DNA from 2 places in the Vibrio sp. TBV020 genome. Region 2 is predicted to be linked to the other one. Evidence: riboswitches for the same ligand, from Rfam matches in the RefSeq annotation. Region 2 holds a riboswitch; the other holds the start of a gene.
What was found. Region 2 has a riboswitch for lysine ahead of AAFX28_RS14605 (Na+/H+ antiporter NhaC family protein). Riboswitches for the same ligand answer to the same signal wherever they lie in the genome.

Region 1: another riboswitch for lysine. It lies ahead of lysC (lysine-sensitive aspartokinase 3); the one in region 2 lies ahead of AAFX28_RS14605 (Na+/H+ antiporter NhaC family protein).

The regions. Positions count from the first base shown of each region.
Region 1 is NZ_JBEEAQ010000003.1:3,138,576-3,145,464, reverse strand. Features, by position in the region: gene pmbA (metalloprotease PmbA) at 1-734, shown strand, start outside; gene lysC (lysine-sensitive aspartokinase 3) at 912-2,264, opposite strand; lysine riboswitch at 2,376-2,552, opposite strand; gene AAFX28_RS22360 (pyridoxal-phosphate-dependent aminotransferase family protein) at 2,774-3,895, shown strand; gene AAFX28_RS22355 (PglL family O-oligosaccharyltransferase) at 3,948-5,729, opposite strand; gene uvrA (excinuclease ABC subunit UvrA) at 5,798-6,889, opposite strand, start outside.
Region 2 is NZ_JBEEAQ010000003.1:1,429,123-1,436,011, forward strand. Features, by position in the region: gene AAFX28_RS14590 (hypothetical protein) at 112-381, shown strand; gene AAFX28_RS14595 (inosine/guanosine kinase) at 578-1,882, shown strand; gene AAFX28_RS14600 (H-NS family nucleoid-associated regulatory protein) at 1,992-2,399, opposite strand; lysine riboswitch at 2,963-3,144, shown strand; gene AAFX28_RS14605 (Na+/H+ antiporter NhaC family protein) at 3,259-4,860, shown strand; His leader region at 5,037-5,173, shown strand; gene hisG (ATP phosphoribosyltransferase) at 5,227-6,123, shown strand; gene hisD (histidinol dehydrogenase) at 6,129-6,889, shown strand, end outside.

The DNA.
Region 1 (6,889 bases), 1.7 Mb from region 2:
ACACAGTAGCTCGCCATAAAGATGATCTTTGGACGCCTGAAGTTGTTGGACAAAAAGCTGCTGAAAAAACCGTAAGTCGTTTGGATGCGCAGAAACTGAAGACAGGTAAGTACCCAGTGATGTTTGCAGCCGACGTTGCAACTGGATTGCTTGGCCATCTGGTTATGGCGATCAGTGGTGGTAACCTATACCGCAAATCTTCATTTTTATTAGATCACCTTGGTAAGCAGGTATTACCAGAGTGGTTTAATGTCTCTGAGCGTCCACATGTTTTGCGTGGCTTGGCATCAAGTCCATTTGATAGTGAAGGTGTGTTTACTCAAGATCGTGAAATCATTACTGATGGTGTTCTTGCGACTTACCTGCTGACGAGTTATGCGGCTCGTAAGATGGATATGGCGCCTACTGGCCATGCAGGTGGTATCCATAACTGGTTTGTTAATTCGACAGGTCAGAATTTCGACCAGATGCTAAAAGAGCTTGGCACTGGTCTGTTAGTGACAGAAGTAATGGGACAAGGTGTCAACATTGTTACGGGTGACTACTCACGTGGTGCTGCTGGTTTCTGGGTTGAGAATGGTGAAATCCAACATCCTGTATCTGAGATTACTATCGCAAGTAACTTAAAAGATATGTTCAATCAGATTGTTGCGGTGGGTAACGATGTTGAAACTCGCTCGCAGATTCAAACTGGTTCGATTTTGCTTGAGTCGATGAAAGTTGCTGGTGAGTAAGGGATAAAACCTTCACTTTCTCGTTCCTTCGTCATTCCATAGACTGACGAAGGAAGGAGTAGGAAATCTATAAAGGTTTTCTACTCGCTTTAAAAGATTCCCAACTCGGTCGTCCCTCCCTCTCGGGAATGACAACAAAAGAAAAGGTTGATGTTCTTGCATCAACCTTTCTTGTTTCTAGCCTTCAAACAATTCCGTATGTAGTTTCTGAATTGCTTGCTTAGAAACCGATTCATGAACTAAGAAGCAAAGGTTGTGTGGGCTTGCTCCGTAACAAATCATACGCAAGTTAAAATCTTCTAGGGTACCAAAGACTTGTTTTGCGTAGCCTTTGCTCTCACTCATATTGTTACCAATTAGTGCTACAAGGCAAAGGTTGTGTTCAACTTCTACAGTACATAGCTCTTCAAGCTCGAGGCGCGCCGCTTCAGGAAGTTGTGGTGCACCGCCTGATGTATCTGTTTGATCGAGAGTCAGTGACACACTGATTTCAGAAGTCGTGATCAAATCTACCGAAACTTTATGCTTGGCTAAAACCTCAAATACTTTGGCTAAGAAACCATAAGCGTGGAACATTTTCGCGCTGCGCAGTGTGACCATAGTTTGGTTACAGCGCAGAGCCAATGCACGGAAAAGCGGCGAGCTTTCTACTTGATGGCGAATCCAAGTACCGCCTTTTTCAGGTTCTTTTGATGAACCAACAAACACAGGAATGTCGTGGCGTAGAGCTGGAAGCAGTGTTGAAGGGTGCAGGATTTTTGCGCCGAAGTTTGCCATTTCAGACGCTTCGCTGAAGCTGATTTCTGAAATTGGTGAGGCTTTCGATGCGATGCGAGGATCGGTTGTATAGATACCAGGAACGTCTGTCCAGATCTCTAGTCCAGATGCTTCAACAGCTTCCGCAATCAATGCAGCACTGTAGTCACTGCCGCCACGACCAAGAGTGGTGGTATTGCCTTCTTCATCTGAACCAATAAAACCTTGAGTGATTACTACATGTTCTTGGCACTGTGGTACAAGTTTATCTTGTGCGAGTCTACTGATATCCTCCAATAGAGGTTCGGCTTTACCAAAGTTACTGTCGGTACGAAGCACATCACGAATATCGAATCGAACAGCATTAATGCCACGCTCTTTCATTAACTGAGTCAGCAGGTGAGTGGACATTAGCTCACCACAAGCAACAAGATGATCGGTCAATTTATGGCTCGATTGAATGGAAGCGGCTTCAGCAAGGCTGGTGACTGTATCTAGAATGGTTGATACTTCACTCGCTGCTTGACTTGCATCTTCCAGTTGATTGAGTACGGCTTGGTGAATTTCTGCCAGTTTCTCTAGTACTTCACTGCGACGAGTTTGATCTTGAACACCATTGGCCAGTTCTACCAATAAGTTAGTCACTCCCGAACATGCGCTACTCACGACCAGCTTTGTGTTTGGATTGCTTTCTATAATTGCAGCACAGCGGCTCATTGCTTCAAAGTTTGCAACACTAGTTCCACCAAATTTAGCTACATTAAAACTGCTCACAGCATTTCTCCCACGACTTCCTAAAATAATTACTTTGGTAGCTATACCAACATCCAATGTTTACTTTGATGAAGAGAGTTGAGCGAAAGAGAGGTGTTTATTTGAATTGTCTACCTCAGAAGCTCATCATCAGGCTGAGCTGATGACAGTTGTAGGGATTCAACCCTAGCAACCGATAGACGTAAGCCACAACTTTTATCTACCTCGGCACTACTCCCCCTCAATATGCTGTATCGGATTTGCGGTTCCACAACATACCTACCTGGGTAGTGCTCCTCTTCTGCAAAATAATTTGCTATGTGGCATAAATATTCACCACATAATCTGCATTGAACGTTTTTCTGTGACTCATGTCAACGAGAATTTGTAACTTTATCTTTTTTATAAATTAACAAACTTGTGACACTGGTTTGACCTCAAGACTTTGGGCTAATTGCTGGCAGATGAAATATGCATTAATGTGGTTAAGCAAAAATAAATAGAACGAAAAAATACAAAAGGAACTGCCAATGACGATTCAAAGTTTTATTCCTCCACACCGCATTTTAATGGGGCCGGGACCATCTGATATTTCACCTCAAGTATTGCAGGCTTTGAGTCGTCCTACAGTTGGGCATTTAGACCCTTTGTTTGTGGCTATGATGGATGAACTTAAATCTCTACTAAAGTACGCTTTTCAGACCGAAAATGAGTTTACGATTGCGGTGTCTGCTCCGGGAAGCGCTGGGATGGAAACTTGCTTTGTTAACCTGGTTGAGCCTGGCGAGAAGGTGATTGTCTGTCGCAATGGTGTGTTTGGTGAGCGCATGCGTGAAAATGTCGTTCGTGCTGGTGGCAATGCTGTGGTGGTGGATGATGAGTGGGGCGCGCCGGTATCGGTTGATAAAGTTGAGCAAGCTCTAAAAGATAACCCTGATGCTAAAGTACTGGCTTTTGTTCACGCAGAAACCTCAACTGGTGCATGCAGCGATGCACAAGCTCTTGGACAACTCGCAAAGCAATACGAAGTGCTAACCATTGTTGATGCAGTAACGTCCCTCGGCGGTGTTCCACTTAAAGTGGATGAATGGCAGTTAGATGCGGTTTATTCAGGCAGTCAAAAGTGTCTGTCTTGTGTACCTGGTTTATCACCAGTAACTTTCTCAGCCGCAGCTATTGAGAAAATTCAGTCTCGTACTACACCAGTGCAAAGTTGGTTCCTCGACCAAAGTTTAGTTCTGGGTTATTGGAGCGGTGAAGGCAAGCGTAGCTACCATCATACTGCGCCTGTGAATAGCCTATATGCACTGCATGAATCGTTACTGATCTTAAAAAATGAAGGGTTAGAGAATGCTTGGCAGCGCCACCGCGACATGCACGAGAAACTAAAGCAAGGTCTTGAAAAGCTTGGTTTTGAATTTGTTGTGGAAGAAAATTCACGTCTTCCTCAACTGAATGCCATTTATATTCCTGAAGGAATTGATGATGCTAAAGTACGTAGTCATCTACTCAATACCTATAACCTTGAAATTGGCGCAGGGTTAGGAGCGTTAGCAGGGAAGGCTTGGCGTATTGGTTTGATGGGCTACGGCGCTCGCGCTGAAAATGTTGCTTTGTGCCTTCGAGCTTTAGAGGAATCTTTAGCACAATAAGCTTTAGACTTTAGAAATTAATAAAGGCGACCGATTGGTCGCCTTTATTATTTTATTTAGCAGGAAGCAGTTCTTTCTCGTTATCAGCTTTTAAAGCATCGATGTTCGGTGGGATATACTGCACCTCAGAGAAGTCACGATTTGGAAACAGAAATTGCGCTTCACTGCGAATTTGCTCCGCTTTCGCTGTATCCCCAAGCCCTTGGTAGGCCAAGATCAAGTTGTTGTAGAAAGCCGGGCGTGGCTTATCTTTTATGATCTCTAATGACCAGTCGACATAAGGCTGAATAAACTGCGCATCTTGTTTATACAAACCAATATTGAGGTAAGTGCTGAAGATGTCCCAGTCGTATCTGTCTTTCCAAACGATGGGGTTGCTCACCTGTTCTAGCAATTCAGGGTTCTTCGGTTGAGAGCGCTCAAATTGAGTTAAAACATAATTGGTGTGTAGGGCGCTGATCATGTAGAAACTCACCACGATTGGGATAACTAAGCTAAAAACTCTCAATAGTGTTTGAGAAATGAAGCTTAACGAGGCTTGCCTATAAGAGACCGTTCTTTGATCAACCCAGTAGAGTAAAATGACAAACGTTATCCAGTGAATGGCTGAGTGGTAAAATGGGTACTCAAGTTGGCTATGTAGAACGATAGGTACAAACAGGGCAAATAATGCTAAGCGTGTGCCTCGGGCGGTTTGAGCGATCCGAACCAACACCAGTGTTGCTGCAAGGAATATAGCAACCAATGGGATTAATCCACCTTCAACGCCCCAATACAATAGTTCGTTGTGTGGATGATCCATCGATGCTAGGCCAGGCTTATAATCTTCATTAAGTTGATGCTGTCGTGCCGTATAGATGATGTATTCAGGTTCAAAGCGGCCGTAGCCATATCCCGTAAATGGTTTCTCGATCAGCATATCGAGTGTTTGAGGGAAGGTGTATTGCCTTGGGCTCTCTAGGTTAGTTCGTTGTGCAGCAAGTGAAGGATCCGAAGATACAATGTTGGCACTAAGGCCTATGAGTGCTCCTACAATTATTGCTAGAGACCAGCCAAAGAAACGTTTTTTGGTCGCAAATCGATAGATATATGGAAGTAATAGGCCAACGGAGAGTAGCCCTGCCAACCAACCCGTGCGGGAGGCTAAAAAAATTAGCAGTGGAATAGTTGCGATTGGCATCAAATAAAGTAGAGCTACCTCACTGACTTTGCGCTGATACTTTGTTGGATGGCGAGTGAGCAAATAACCAGAAAGGGCAAGGCCAGTAGCAAGGAAGCTTGCCATTACATTCGGTTGTTGAAATATACCGTAAGGACGATTCTTAACAGTGTTATAACCAAAGATATTCCCAGGTTCTAAAACAAAGAATTGTATCCAGCCAAATAGCGCCTCGATAAAGACTGCGATAGTAATAAACCACAATAGGCGTTGTTTTTGCTTATTGCTGAATCGAAATTGCTGTAAAACGACAAAGAGTAAGTAGCCAGTCCATAAGCCAATTAGCTTGCCTGCGGAGAGGGTAGGGTTAGCTTGATGATAGAGAATTGGCAAAGTCAGCATAACGCAACAGATAAACAAACCGATTGAGAGTTTGTTGTAGCTAAGCTTTCCCTGAGTACCTAGCTGGTACAAGCCAATTGCAATAGAAAAGCTCAGTATGAGCCATGTGACAGGGTTGAACGAAAGGGCGAGACCAGAGCCGCCAGGATTTGGCATAAAAAAGTGCATTGCCAGTAGATAAACAATACCCATTGAGACTAAGAATGGCTTAATCAGAGGCAGCTTTGGTGCTCTGAGTTCTAGTTCCGTCCCTGCTACATGTGTAGTCGCCATAAAATACAACACCTCAAAAAAACAGACCAGTGAAGTATTCACTGGTCTGTTTATCTTACAATTAATTGCTATTTTAACATAGGTTTGAGGAACCTAGCAGTGTGTGAGCCTTCGACTTGCGCCACATCTTCTGGTGTTCCGCTTGCAATGATTTCACCACCACCTTGCCCTCCTTCTGGGCCTAGATCGACAATCCAATCTGCTGTTTTGATGACATCAAGGTTGTGTTCGATAACAACAACCGTGTTTCCATGGTCGCGCAGACGATGAAGCACAGTCAGCAGTTGCTGAATATCGTGGAAGTGCAAACCAGTGGTTGGCTCATCGAGAATGTATAAGGTCTTTCCTGTATCTCGTTTGGATAGCTCACGTGCGAGTTTTACTCGTTGAGCTTCGCCTCCTGATAGGGTCGTTGCTGCTTGACCTAAGCGAATGTAAGATAAGCCTACATCCATTAAAGTTTGCAGTTTACGTGCAATAACAGGCACAGGATCAAAGTACTCGCGAGCATCCTCAACGGTCATCTCAAGTACTTCATCAATGGTCTTTCCTTTGTAACGGACTTCAAGTGTTTCTCGGTTGTAACGCTTTCCTTTACATACATCACAAGGCACATAAACATCAGGTAAAAAGTGCATTTCTACTTTGATTACACCGTCGCCCTGACAGGCTTCACAGCGGCCACCGCGAACGTTGAAACTAAAGCGACCTGGCTTATAACCGCGAGAACGGGCTTCTTGTGTTCCAGCGAATAATTCTCGGATAGGGGTGAAAATTCCCGTATATGTCGCTGGGTTTGAACGCGGTGTTCGGCCAATTGGGCTCTGGTCGATATCAATAACTTTATCGAAGTGCTCAAGCCCCTTAATTTTTTTATACGGCGCTGGTGTTGCTGTCGTGGCACCATTTAGTTGAGTGTGAGCAATTTTGAAAAAAGTGTCATTGATAAGGGTTGATTTACCTGAACCAGAAACACCAGTGATACAGCTAAACAAACCAACGGGGATCTCTAAGGTGACATCCTTTAAGTTGTTGCCTGTAGCGCCGATAAGTTCTACGGTTTTCTTGTTATCTTTTGGTGTGCGAGATGCTGGTATGGCAATTTCTTTCTTGCCGCTTAGGTATTGCCCAGTCAATGAGTTTGGATTATCGATGATCTC
Region 2 (6,889 bases):
ATCCGAGACTGAAATCACACTTCCAATTTTCACTATATCTGCGGTTTTACGAGTATAGAATGGCTATATATGGCATAGTAAGCGGAATTCAAGTCAATACGAGAAAATAATATGACTGATGAAAATCAGATGATGGGTGAAGAGCAGCTAGTTGAAGTAATTGAAAACCAATTGGCTGATGGAAGCCCTATCAAAACAAAAGAAACGTTGATGCGCCTGATGATGACAGGAACACCTCGTGATGAGGCGGTAGCAATGATGGCATGCGCAGTAGCGATCGAAATATTTGATGTGATGAAGAATGGTAACGAGTTTGACCTAAAACGTTATTCTGAAAATTTAGATTCACTACCTGATCTAAGTTTTATGGAAGGCGAGTAACTTTTATGGTGGATTAATGCAGAGTGTTAATCCGCTTTTTTATTCCTCTTATTTATTACACCTAAAGTTGTTCACAAAATTATTACTCTTGCAAACGTTTGCTATAATTCCACGTGTTGCCGCGCTAATCAGTGCGAGGTAGAATCCGGCTTCTTTTCATCCCTTATTCCGAACTCTTTACTGCAGAAGCATAGCTATGAAATTTCCTGGTCAACGTAAATCTAAGCATTACTTTCCTGTTCATGCCCGTGATCCGCTTGTAAGCCAATCACAAGAAAGCAAAAAAATGTCGCGCACGCATATCATCGGTATTGACCAAACTTTGGTTGATATTGAAGCTAAGGTGAGCAGTGAACTGATCGACAAATACAATCTGAGTAAGGGACATTCTTTAGTTATTGATGATGCGACTGCAGAAGCGTTATACAACGAACTAAAAGAACGTGAGTTGATCACTAATGAATACGCTGGTGGTACGATTGGTAATACGCTTCATAACTACTCAGTATTAGCCGATGACCGTTCTACGTTATTGGGTGTAATGAGCCAAGATATTAAGATCGGCAGCTACGGTTACCGTTATTTATGTAATACGTCGAGCCGTATGGATTTAAACCACCTTCAAGGTGTTGAAGGTGCTATTGGTCGTTGTTTCGCGCTTATTACTGAGGACGGCGAACGTACGTTTGCTATCAGTGAAGGTCAAATGAACCAACTGAAGCCTGAGAGCATCCCAGAGAAAATCTTCAAAAATGCATCAGCGCTTGTTTTGACGGCGTATTTGGTTCGTTGCAAAGAAGGTGACCCAATGCCTGAAGCAACAATGAAGGCTATTGAGTATGCTAAGAAGCATGACGTACCGGTTGTATTGACTCTAGGAACTAAGTTCGTGATTCAAGATGATCCTAAATTCTGGCAAGACTTCTTACGTGACCATGTTTCTGTTGTTGCAATGAATGAAGACGAAGCAGAAGCGCTAACAGGCGAGTCAGAACCACTTGCAGCGTCAGATAAAGCACTAGAATGGGTTGATCTTGTACTATGTACTGCCGGCCCAGTGGGTTTATTTATGGCAGGTTATACAGAAGACTCGGCGAAGCGTGAAACGTCACTACCATTGTTGCCAGGTAGCATTGCTGAGTTCAACCGTTATGAATTTAGTCGCCCAGCATCGAAAGAATTGTGTGACAACCCTATTAAGGTTTATTCACATATTGCTCCATATATGGGTGGACCAGAGAAAATTAAGAATACTAATGGTGCGGGCGATGCAGCGTTATCTGCGTTACTACACGATATGGCAGCGAATAAATACCATAGAGAGAATGTACCGAATTCCAGTAAGCATGCTCACTCTTACTTAACATATTCATCTTTTTCTCAAGTTTGTAAATATTCAAACCGAGCAAGTTATGAGGTGTTGGTTCAACACTCGCCACGTTTATCCCGTGGTTTACCAGAGCGTGAAGATAGCTTAGAAGAAGCGTACTGGGAACGTTAATTTTCAGTTTGAATTAATATTAGCCTCACATTTGTGGGGCTTAATAGTATTTTAGACAATAAAAAAAGCGCCTATTTGGCGCTTTTTACTTTAATACGAATAAGTGTAATTAGATTAGGAAGTCTTCTAGAGACTTACCTGCGTCCAATTGCTCTTGGATTGCAGAAGGTGTACGACCTTGGCCTGTCCAAGTTTTTTCTTCGCCAGTTGCATCTACATATTTGTATTTAGCTGGGCGTGGAGCACGCTTTGACTTTGTCTTAGTTTTTGTTTCGCCAGACAAAGCAGAAATTAGTGCTTCAACATCGATACCATCTTTCGAGATCTGCTCAGCGATTGCAGCAAGTTTCGCTTCTTGCTCTGCAGCTGCCGCACGCTCTTCTTCTTCAGCTTCTTGACGCTCACTAACTACAATAGTGAGTTTCTCTAGTGCTTCTTCTAGTTGTTCAAGTGTTAGTTCACGTGAGAATGCACGCAGACTACGAATGTTTAATAGTGTCTTTGTTAGTTCCGACATTTATTCATCTCTTCATATAAAAGTTGTCGATATATGAATCATAAACTGAGGAATTAAATAATACAATCGGGAAAAGGGAAATTAATAAACTAATTTGCCAATTATTTTAATTAATCACTACTGATAATTAATATTGGTAATAGAAAGTAAAAGTGGAGCTTAGGTGTCACGCTTAATCTTTTGCTTTAGTTTCATATAAAACGTGATCGATATTTATTGGACGAGTTGAACATATATAGGCAGCAATATGTTTAGTATTGTAATTGATAGAGCAATGAAAGGGTTTCTAGACTCGAATGAAGCGGGGGAGACTGCTTTTGCATAAATTGATATGGGACGTTATTCATTACCTAGATTTGTCTCACCCTTCTATGAAGAAGTAGTTAGAAAGAGTATTCAAATGCTCTGGAAACTTAAGCACAGACATCTAGCGATATTTTTAACAATAAAAATGGAATGATATGTTGAAATGGAGCTTGAGATAAGTACAATGGGCGGAACCTAATGCGTAGTGTTGGTTAAATTGTTGTTAAAATGATTTTTCAATAGTTTAAAATTCCATCACTCGCGGTAGAGGCGCGGAATAAATAAGTAATGTTTACTGGGGTGATGCCAATGAGTAAACAGGAAAGGTTATTTCGCCGAAGTGAATGTTCATATCAAAGGCATTCGCTGGGGTTACACTCGAAAGGGGTAACACTGCCATAGTCTATAATTTGTAAAACTATGGAGCGCTACTGTAGGGCTGGGAGAAGCATTCGCTTTCCCATCGCTTCTTTTTGCTTATTTGTTAGGAAATGATTTCCTTCCATAAGTCTGCAGTAGATCTCTAACCATTTATTACTGGTTTTTGAAGATCATGAATTTAATTGATTTTGCATCATCTCCTTTATCTCTTTTGCCGCCTATCGTGGCTTTGAGTCTTGCTATCATTACACGCCGTGTACTTGTTTCACTGGGTGTTGGTATTGTTCTTGGCGCTATCTTGCTGAATGACTACTCATTTGGTAGTGCAATTGGCTACGTCGCTTCAACTGTGTCTAGTGTCTTTATTGAAGACGGTGGCATCAATACCTGGAATATGAGTATTGTTGGCTTCCTATTACTGCTTGGTATGATGACTGCGCTACTGACTTTGTCAGGTGGTACTCGCGCATTTGCTGAGTGGGCTCAAACACGCGTTAAAAGTAAACGTGGGTCGAAACTTCTAGCGGCATTTTTAGGTGTTTTCATCTTTGTCGATGATTACTTCAACAGCTTAGCTGTAGGTGCGATTTCTCGTCCTGTTACAGACCGTTTCTACGTATCACGCGCGAAGCTTGCTTACATCCTTGATTCAACTGCTGCACCTATGTGTGTGATCATGCCAGCTTCTAGTTGGGGTGCTTACATCATGACGATCATCGGCGGTATCTTAGTTTCGCATGGTATTACAGAGTACTCTGCTCTAGGTGCGTATGTTCGCCTTATTCCAATGAACTTCTACGCTATCTTTGCTCTACTAATGGTATTTGCTGTCGCTTGGTTCGGTTTAGATATCGGTAAGATGCGCGAACATGAAATTGCAGCGTCTCGTGGCCACGGGTTTGCGAAAGAGCAGGCGGAAGATTCTGAAGAAGCTCATGAGCTCAATGAAGAGCTTGATATTCAAGAAAGCGAAGGCGGCAAAGTGTCTGACCTTATTCTTCCGATCGTATCTTTGATCGTAGCAACGGTTGCATCAATGCTATACACAGGTGGCCAAGCACTTGCTTCTGATGGTGTAGCTTTCAACCTACTAGGTGCATTTGAAAATACGGATGTTGGTACGTCTTTAATCTACGGTGGTTTAGTAGGTCTTGCTGTTGCTCTATTTACTGTATTCAAGCAGGGCATTGCATTATCTGAGATCTCTCGCACGCTATGGATTGGTGCAAAATCAATGTTTGGCGCAATCTTGATTCTTGTATTTGCTTGGACGATTGGTTCTGTTATCGGTGATATGAACACGGGTAAATACCTATCAACGCTAGCACAAGGCAATATTAACCCACATTGGCTTCCAGTGATTCTGTTCCTACTTTCGGGTCTGATGGCGTTCTCTACAGGTACATCTTGGGGTACGTTTGGCATCATGTTACCGATTGCAGGTGATATGGCAGGTGCAACGGACCTTGCTCTAATGCTACCTATGCTAAGTGCTGTACTTGCGGGCTCAGTATTTGGTGACCATTGTTCACCAATCTCAGATACGACAATTCTTTCGTCAACAGGTGCACGTTGTAACCATATTGATCACGTTGCAACGCAGCTGCCTTATGCGCTTTCTGTTGCAGCTGTTTCATGTATTGGTTTCATTACATTAGGTATGACTGCGTCAATTGGTATTTCGTTTGCAGCTTCTTCTGCAGCATTTGTGGCAGTTTGTGTGCTGCTTTCAGTATTGTCAAAGTCAAAAATGGCAAGCTGTCAGAACGCATAAATACATCATTTGAATAATGATATTTAAGGGAGCTTCGGCTCCCTTTTTATTTGTATATGACAAAATGAAAAAAGTTTAAATAAATGGTTGAAAAATGTTTACACCTTAGTTAGTGTGGATATCAACAAAGCGAAACAGAAGAGCTTATTAAGTATGCGTAATTTAGTCATGAATATTCATCATCACCATCACCCAGTCTAGTCTTTCGGGAGATGCACGCATACCCGGGAGACAGGAAACTCCCGGAGGCTAAAATCGCAAACTACAAGATTTAGAACCCTCGGGAGATACACTCTTCCGAGGGTTTTTTAGTTTTACAGTTTTAAAAAGTTTACGAATTACAAAATCTTGCACAGGGATACAGCAATGCAAACACAACGCCTAAGAATCGCAATTCAAAAGAAAGGTCGCCTTAGTAAAGAGTGCCAAACTCTGCTTAAAAAATGCGGCGTAAAATTCAATATCATGGGTGAGCGTCTGGTTGTGCACTCACTAAATATGCCAATTGATCTACTACTTGTTCGTGATGACGATATTCCAGGTCTAATCATGGATGGGGTGGTTGATTTAGGCTTCATCGGTGAGAATGAGCTAGAAGAGGTTCGTCTTGACCGTAAAGCGCTCGGTGAGCCATCTGATTTTGTACAGCTGCGCCGTCTAGACTTTGGTGGTTGCCGTCTATCAATTGCTATCGACAAAGATGAACAGTACAACGGCCCACAAGATTTAGCGGGTAAACGTATTGCTACCACTTACCCTCAGCTACTGAAAGCTTATATGGATGAGCAAGGTGTACCATTCTCCACTTGTATGCTTACTGGTTCAGTAGAAGTTGCACCTCGTGCGGGTCTTGCTGATGCGATTGCTGACTTGGTGTCGACAGGTGCAACACTAGAAGCCAATGGTCTAAAAGAAGCGGAAATCATCTTTAAATCTAAAGCGACTCTTATTCAACGCACGGGTGAGTTTGATGCAGATAAAACAGCATTAATTGAGAAACTACTAACTCGTATGCAGGGTGTACAACAAGCAAAAGAGTCTAAGTACATCATGCTACACGCACCAACAGACAAACTAGAGCAAATCAAATCTCTACTTCCAGGTGCTGAAGACCCAACAGTACTACCTCTGTCATCAGATAAAGACAAAGTTGCTGTACACCTAGTGAGTACAGAAAACTTGTTCTGGGAAACGATGGAACAACTTAAGGAACTTGGCGCAAGCTCGATTCTGGTTCTTCCAATCGAAAAAATGATGGGGTAGTGACGATGAGAACAGTCGTTTGGCAATCATTAAGTGAGACACAGCAAGATTCGATTCTTGAACGTCCAGCAATCACAGAAGGCGCTAACATTACAGCTGCGGTCTCAGAAGTCATTGCGAAAGTACGTAACGAAGGTGATGCGGCACTCCAAGAGCTAACAGAAAAGTTTGATGGCGTTAAACCTGAATCTATTCGTGTCTCTCAACAAGAAGTGGGTGAGGCGTGCGGCCGTTTATCAGACGAAATGAAGCAGGCGTTAGAGCAGGCTTACGCTAACATTTCTAAGTTTCACAAAGCGCAAAAGCCACAGCCAATTAAAGTTGAAACTCAACCGGGTGTGGTATGTGAGCAAGTAACTCGTCCGATTCAGAAAGTAGGTTTGTACATTCCAGGAGGAAGCGCACCGTTACCTTCAACGGTCCTTATGTTGGGTGTGCCTGCTAAAATCGCGGGTTGCCACAAAGTCGTTCTTTGTTCTCCACCACCTATCGCTGACGAAATCTTGTATGTAGCGAAGCTTTGCGGCATTGATGAAGTTTATAACGTAGGTGGCGGCCAAGCAGTTGCAGCGATGGCCTACGGTACTGAAACGGTATCAAAAGTCGATAAAATCTTTGGCCCGGGCAACGCTTATGTAACAGAAGCAAAGCGTCAAGTAAGCAATGATTTCCGTGGTGCTGCTATCGACATGCCAGCAGGCCCTTCGGAAGTACTAGTACTGGCTGATGACACAGCGGATGCTGACTTTATTGCCGCCGATCTATT